Regions from separate parts of the Actinoplanes sp. NPDC051343 genome, predicted to be linked through region 2. Evidence: riboswitches for the same ligand, from Rfam matches in the RefSeq annotation. Region 2 holds a riboswitch; each other region holds the start of a gene.
The links. Region 2 has a riboswitch for cobalamin ahead of ACIA5C_RS20080 (HoxN/HupN/NixA family nickel/cobalt transporter). Riboswitches for the same ligand answer to the same signal wherever they lie in the genome.
Positions count from the first base shown of each region.

Region 1: linked by a shared signal. The riboswitch ahead of ACIA5C_RS13080 (magnesium chelatase subunit D family protein) and the one ahead of ACIA5C_RS20080 (HoxN/HupN/NixA family nickel/cobalt transporter) in region 2 are both predicted to bind cobalamin.
Region 3: linked by a shared signal. The riboswitch ahead of bluB (5,6-dimethylbenzimidazole synthase) and the one ahead of ACIA5C_RS20080 (HoxN/HupN/NixA family nickel/cobalt transporter) in region 2 are both predicted to bind cobalamin.

Region 1 covers NZ_JBITEL010000003.1:549,783-552,039, reverse strand. The annotation lists gene ACIA5C_RS13080 (magnesium chelatase subunit D family protein) at 1-1,375, opposite strand, end outside; cobalamin riboswitch at 1,433-1,561, opposite strand; gene ACIA5C_RS13075 (hypothetical protein) at 1,741-2,229, opposite strand; gene ACIA5C_RS13070 (gluconokinase) at 2,250-2,257, opposite strand, start outside.
Region 2 covers NZ_JBITEL010000005.1:569,108-571,364, reverse strand. The annotation lists gene ACIA5C_RS20090 (PucR family transcriptional regulator) at 1-898, shown strand, start outside; gene ACIA5C_RS20085 (hypothetical protein) at 1,023-1,175, shown strand; cobalamin riboswitch at 1,171-1,305, shown strand; gene ACIA5C_RS20080 (HoxN/HupN/NixA family nickel/cobalt transporter) at 1,346-2,257, shown strand, end outside.
Region 3 covers NZ_JBITEL010000003.1:64,469-66,725, forward strand. The annotation lists gene ACIA5C_RS10900 (DUF6232 family protein) at 1-27, shown strand, start outside; gene bluB (5,6-dimethylbenzimidazole synthase) at 150-794, opposite strand; cobalamin riboswitch at 836-1,037, opposite strand; gene ACIA5C_RS10910 (glycoside hydrolase family 3 C-terminal domain-containing protein) at 1,049-2,257, opposite strand, start outside.

The DNA.
Region 1 (2,257 bases), on a different contig from region 2:
GCCGGGCGAAGGCCGGCGAACGCCGACCGGAATGCCCACCCTCACCGCGTCTGGCGATCGAGAGCGTACGCGGACGGAACGCGGCGCCAGGAGCAACCGGGGCCGCTCCGGCCTGCGCACTCGGGGCCGTCCCGCCGGTGGGCGATTCGTCCCGGTTCGTGGCGTCAGCCGGTGGCGGGTCCACGCCCGGCTCGTTACCCGGGGGCGGCCCCTGGCTGCCGTCGCCGTTGGTGCCCGGCGGCGGGCCCTCGTTGCCGTCGCCGTTCGGGCCGTTCGGGCCGTGCGGCGGGGGTGGGGGCGGCGGCGGGCCGCCGTCCGGATCGTCGTCATCGTCCGGCGAACCGTGCGAATCCGGGGGCAGGTCGTTCTCGGCCTCGTTCAGCGCCTGCTCGAGCTTCTCCTCATCGGTGCCGGGCGGGTCGAGCGGATCCTTGCGCCGCCGGTGCGGCAACGCCAGCCGAGCCGCGTCGGCCACGTCGCCGGCCGTGACCTCCGACCGCCCGTGCCAGGCAGCCAGCGCCACCGCGCACCGGGCCACCACGATGTCGGCCCGCATCCCGTCCACCCCGTAGGCCAGGCAGACCCGGGCGATCCGGTCGAGCTCCCGGTCGGGCAGCGTCACACCCGGCAGCACCTTCTGCGCCGCGACGATCCGCGCCGCCAGCTCCTTCTCGTCGCCTTCGAAGCGGGCCCCGAACGCGTCCTGGTCGAGCTCGTACGCCAGCCGCCGCCGCACCACCTCGGCCCGCTGCACCGGATCGCGCGGCGCCGACACGGTCACCACCAGCCCGAACCGGTCGACCAGCTGCGGCCGCGGCTCGCCCTCCTCCGGGTTCATGGTGCCGACCAGCAGGAACCGGGCCGCATGCTTGACCGACACCCCGTCCCGCTCGACGTGCGCCCGGCCCATCGCCGCCGCGTCGAGCAGCAGGTCGACCAGATGATCGGGCAGCAGGTTGACCTCGTCGACGTAGAGCACCCCCCGGTGCGCGGCGGCGAGCAGCCCCGGCTCGTACGCCTTGACCCCGTCGGCCAGCGCCCGCTGAATGTCGAGCGTGCCCACCACGCGGTCCTCGGTCGCGCCGACCGGCAGTTCGACGAGCGCGGCCGGCCGGTGGACGCTCGGCGCCCCGGCCTCGTGCGGCCCGTCCGGGCACTGCGGGTCGGGCGCGGCCGGATCGCAGGCGAACCGGCAGCCGCGCACCACGGCGACGTCGGGGAGCAGGGCGGCCAGGGCACGCACCACGGTGCTCTTGGCGGTGCCCTTCTCGCCTCGCACCAGCACACCACCGACCGCGGGCGAAACCGCGGTGAGCAGCAGGGCAAGGCGTAGGTCATCGAGCCCGACCACGGCCGAGAACGGGTACGGCGTCACGTATTTCCCTCCTGCGCGGGTGTCCACGCCCGCGCGCTGAGCACAACCGAGCGGCCGGAGTCTCCTGACTCCCGGATCGCCGCCGCCCCGCCACCTTCCGGCCCGTCCAGCAGGCCGTGGCAAACCTTGCGGGTGAGCTCCCCGGTCACAGTGGCGGGACCGCCCCGGACTCGCACCGGGTTCCTCCGCAACCGCTCGCCGCCATGCTTTCCCACCGGCGCCCCAAACGTCAACGCGCCCGACCGTGACATACAGCGCCTCTGCCCCGGCCCGCCCGGCGCGCGCGGTCGGCGCCCCGCTCCCGACCGTGACATACAGCGCGTCTGCCCCGGGGCCGCCCGGCGCGCGCGGTCGGCGCCCCGCTCTCACCGGGTCAATCCGAGGAGCCGATCCGTCAGCGTCGGTGGGGTCGGACCCCGATGGCGGAACGGCTCCCTCCCGATCACCTCGGCGAAGGCCGCATTGACGTCGACGCTCCGGACCCCTCCGTTGAGCGTCTCGGTGATCCCCGCGATCACCCGGCGATAGGCCTGCGTCTCCGGTGGCGGGAAGGCGGCCACGTACCGCTGCCCCCGCAGCCGCAACTCGATCTCCGTCCCCGCGGCCGACGGTGAGTAGAGCCACTCCCCCCGGTCGTCGGCTTCGATCCCGGCCACCGGCCGGTCGACCGGGAAGTCCCCCCGCGCGGCCGGCCTGTCCCGGAAGAACCGCCAGATGCTGACCGTGAACGGCGGAAACGCCGCCACGAGCAGCACCAGGCCGGCCACATGCCACACGGTCGCGTGCGGTCGCGCGAGCAGCGAGACGCCGAGGTAGAGAAAGGCGACGTACGGCAGCGGGCCACCGACCTTCATCGTCGGCGGCCGAATCAGCCTCAGGTCA
Region 2 (2,257 bases):
TCTCTACCTGTCCGCCGCGTGGCGGGCCTGGCGGCTGCTGCCCACCGTGGGCGCGGACGACTCGGAGGCGATCCGCCGGACCGGCGAGATCGTGCTGCACGCCGTCGATGACGCGGTGGCCGCGATCGCCGACGGCCACGAGACGGCCCGGCGCACCGCGCTGCGGCTGGAGGAGTCCGACCGGCGCGAATTCGTCGACGACCTGCTCGAGGGGACCGGCGACCCGGCCGCCATGCTGTCGCGCGCCGAACGGTACGGGCTCGATCTGACCGGCACCCACGCCGTCGCCGTGATCCGCGGCACCGTCGCGGTGACCGACACCAGCCCCCTGCTGTCGCAGGCCGCTTCGGCCCTGACGGCGGCGTCCGCCACCGACTTCCTGGTCTCCACCCGCCACCGCGTGATGGTCGCCGTGCTGCCGTCGCCGAGCCTGGTCGCGGCTCTGCCCCGCACCGCCGGGGACCGCGTCGGTGTCGGGCGGGCGCATCGTGGCGTCGCCAGCGTCGCCCTGTCCTACCGGGAGGCCCTCGACGCCCTCGAGCTCGCCGGGCGCCTTGGCCTGACCGACCCGGTGGTGCACGCCGAGCAACTGCTGGTCTACCGCGTCCTGACCCGCGACCGCGAGGCGATGAGCGACCTGATCGACGCCGTGCTCACCCCGCTGGAAACTGCGCGCGGCGGTGCCGGGCCGTTGCGCGACACCCTCGAGGCGTACCTGGCCACCGGCGGAAACACCACCGCCACCGCGGCGCGGCTGCATCTTTCGGTACGCGCGATCACGTACCGCCTGCACCGCATCCGCGAGCTCACCGGCCGCGACCCGTCCGCACCGTCCGACCGGTTCGTCCTGCAGACGGCGCTGCTCGGCGCCCGCGCGCTCGGCCTCACCCCACCGTAAACCCTCACCCCACCGTAAACCCTCACCCCCACCGTAAACTTTGCCGGGTTCCGGCAACGAACGACCGCCGACTTTGTCCGGCCGCGAACCCGGTACGGCCCGAACCCGCGGGCATCGTCGAAGCATGACATCCATCGGGCAACGCATTCTTCGATTCCTCCGCAGCACTCAGGGGCGCCGGCTCGCGCAGCAGGCCCAGCAGTTCGCGGCCCGCCCGGAGAACCGGCGCCGTCTGGAGCAGCTGCGCCACCGCCTCGACCGCCGCTCCCGTCGGTAGGGTTCCGGCCGGCGGCTACTCTCCTGAGCGTCAAAGATCGTCGGAGAAGCCGGTGGGAAGCCGGCGCGGTCGCGCCACTGTGACCAGCCCGTGGGCTGGGAGTCAGACCTCCGTCGATCACCAGACCTGAGCACGCGGGACGCGAGATCCCGCAGGAGGTCGTCGGAATCATGTTCACCACTTGGACGTCGCGTGACTGGTGGCAGTCGGCCGGGCTGCTGGGGTTCATCGCCGTGCTGCACGTCGTCGGGTTCGGCCTGCTGCTGGGGGTGATCGGGCCGGCGCATCTGCACCTGGGCACGCAGGCTTTCGGGGTCGGTCTGGGCGTCACCGCTTACACGTACGGGCTGCGGCACGCTTTCGACGCCGACCACATCGCCGCGATCGACAACACCACCCGCAAGCTGCGCGGCGACGGCCGGCGGCCCAAGTCGGTCGGGTTCTGGTTCGCCATGGGGCATGCCAGCGTGGTGGCCGCGATGGCCGCGCTCGTGGCGGCGGGCGCGCACGCGGTCGAGGACCTGACCACCGACGGGACGACCGCGCGCACGGCGCTGGGCCTGATCAGCACGGCACTCTCCGGCGGCTTCCTCTACGTGATCGCGGCGCTGAACCTGGTCGCCCTCGTCGGCATCGTGCGGATCTTCCGGGCCATGCGCTCCGGCGCACTCGACGAGCAGAAGCTCGAGGAACACCTGCAGGCCCGCGGATTCCTGGCCCGGGTCCTGGGCCGGCTGACCCGCGCGATCACCCGGCCCGGACAGATGTACTTCGTCGGTCTGCTGTTCGGCCTCGGCTTCGACACGGCCACCGAGATCGCGCTGCTGGTCCTGGCCGGCAGCGGAGCTGCCGCCGGCCTTCCCTGGTACGCGGTGATGACGCTCCCGCTGCTGTTCGCCGCCGGGATGAGCCTGCTCGACTGCCTGGACGGCCTGTTCATGAGCGTCGCCTACGACTGGGCGTTCCTCAATCCGGTGCGCAAGGTCTACTACAACATCTCCATCACCGGCCTGTCGGTCGCGGTCGCGTTCCTGGTCGGCTCGATCGAGCTGATCGGGGTGCTGCACGACGACGCGGGGCTG
Region 3 (2,257 bases), on a different contig from region 2:
TGGCGGAACCGCAGACGAAATACGTAGACCGCCGGCCGGCGGTCGCGCCGGTCGCCCAGCGCATAGGCCGAGACGCGGAGCCCGGTGGCCCGCCCGAACGTCTGCGGCCGCCTAGCGCAACCATCAAGGGGCGGGCCACCGGGGCGTGCTCAGACGGTCGCGCCGGGCCAGCGGTCGACGTGGACCGCAGCCTGCCAGGGGCGGCGCCGGCGCCAGCCGTGCTGTTCCAGGTCGGGGACCTCGTTGAGGTGGCTCACCGGACCCAGGCAGAGCCAGGCGACCGGCCGCACCCGAGCGGGCAGGTGGAGCAGTTGCCGCAGGAACGGTTCCCGATAGAACGAGACCCAGCCAACCCCCAGCCCCTCGGCGGTGGCGGCCAGCCACAGGTTCTGGATGGCCAGGCAGACCGAGTACAGCCCGGCGTCGGCGATCGCGTGCCGACCGAGGACCGCTGGGCTGCCCCGGTCGGGGTCGTACGTCACCGCGATCGACAGCGAAGCCTCCCGGACGCCGTCGATCTTGATGCGGGCGAACCGCTCGGCCTCGGCGCCGGTCAGACCGGCCGCGAAGGTGTCGCGCTCGTCCTGGACGTGAATGTGGAAGGCCGCCCGCAGGCCGGCATCCTCGACCAGGATGAAGTCCCACGGCTGGGTCAGCCCGACGCTGGGCGCGGCGTGGGCGGCGGCCAGGACGCGGTCGAGGGCATCGCGGGGGATCGGCGCGCCGGTGAACTGAGCGCGCACGTCGCGCCGGCGGTGAATGACGTCGTAGAGGTCGCTGAGATGGTCGGACATGGGCAGGCTCCCGCTGCGTCATGGGCCCTGGGGCATGCCCCAGGGCCGGTCAGACGCGAGGCCGGTCTTCGGACTCCCGGATCTTCACCTGACCGCCCGCCTTCCCAGCCGTTCGGCCAGTGGCTGCGCTTGTCGCGCGTGGGCGGCGGCTCCCCGGTCACCGCGGCGGGCCCGTGCCGGATTCACACCGGCTTCCCGATTCTCCCCGCCCGAGGGTGGGGCACCTCGCTGACTAGTTCGTGCCAACGGGCACTCTACGTGTACAGGTTGAGCTCGGCGATGGACCACCACGACGATGCCGAGCCGGTCTGGGTGATGCGCAGATAGCGGGCGGTCTGGCTGCCGATCGTCGCGGTCACCAGGGCCGCGCTGCCGGTGCCCGAACCCGCGGTGCGCCAGGTGCTGTTGTCGGTCGACACATCGATGCGGTAGCCCCGGGCGTAGTCGGCGGTGCTGCCGCCCGAATCCATCACGACCTTGCTGAAGGTCCGGGCCGCACCGAGGTCGAGCGTGACCGTGTTGCCGTTGGCCATCGGCGTTCCCGAGCTCCAGCGGGTCCCGTTGTCACCGTCCAGCATCCGGGCCGGCACATCGGAGGCACTCGACGGCGATGCCGTCGCGGTCCATCCCGTACGCGCGAGCGCCGTCGACCCCGAAGACCCGGTCGTCACCGAGCCGGTCAGGCGGATGTCGCGCGACGAGGCGCCGACCAGGATCTGGCTGGTGCCGCCCGCACCGGCCCAGCCGCCGTTCCAGTACTGGAAGCTGCGCGGGTCCAGGGTGACGGTCACCCGCTGGGACTGCCCCGGGTTGAGGCTGACCTTGGCGAAGCCGCGCAGGTTCCTGGGCGGCTCGCCGGTCGAGGCCGGTTGGCCGACGTAGACCTGGGCGACCTCGGCACCGGCCCGGGTGCCGGAGTTGGTGATGTCGAACGAGACGGCGACGTTGCCGGCGGCGTCGGGTGCGGCAACGGTCAGATTCGCGTACGCGAAAGAGGTGTAGGAAAGGCCGAACCCGAAGGGGAAGGCCGGGGTTTTGTTCTGCCGGTCGTACCAGCGGTACCCGACGTCGATGCCCTCGGAGTACTGCACGGTGTTGTTCTGTCCCGGCCATTGGGCGGCGGTGTGCGCGGGCACGTCGGCGAGCGAGGCCGGGAAGGTGACGGGCAGTTTCCCGGACGGGTCGACGTCGCCGAACAGCAGCGAGGCCAGGGCGTTGCCGTACTCCTGACCGGGGTACCAGCTCTCGATGATGCCGCGGACCGAGCCGGCCCACGGCATGACCACCGCGGAGCCGCTGTTCACCACCACGACCGTGTTCGGGTTGGCCGCCGCGACGTCGGTGACCAACTGGTTCTGGTCGGCGGGCAGGTTGATGTCGGACAGGTCGCTGCCCTCCGACTCGAACTTGCCGACGAACACCACCGCCAGATCGGCGGCCCGGGCGGCCGCCACCGCCTGGTC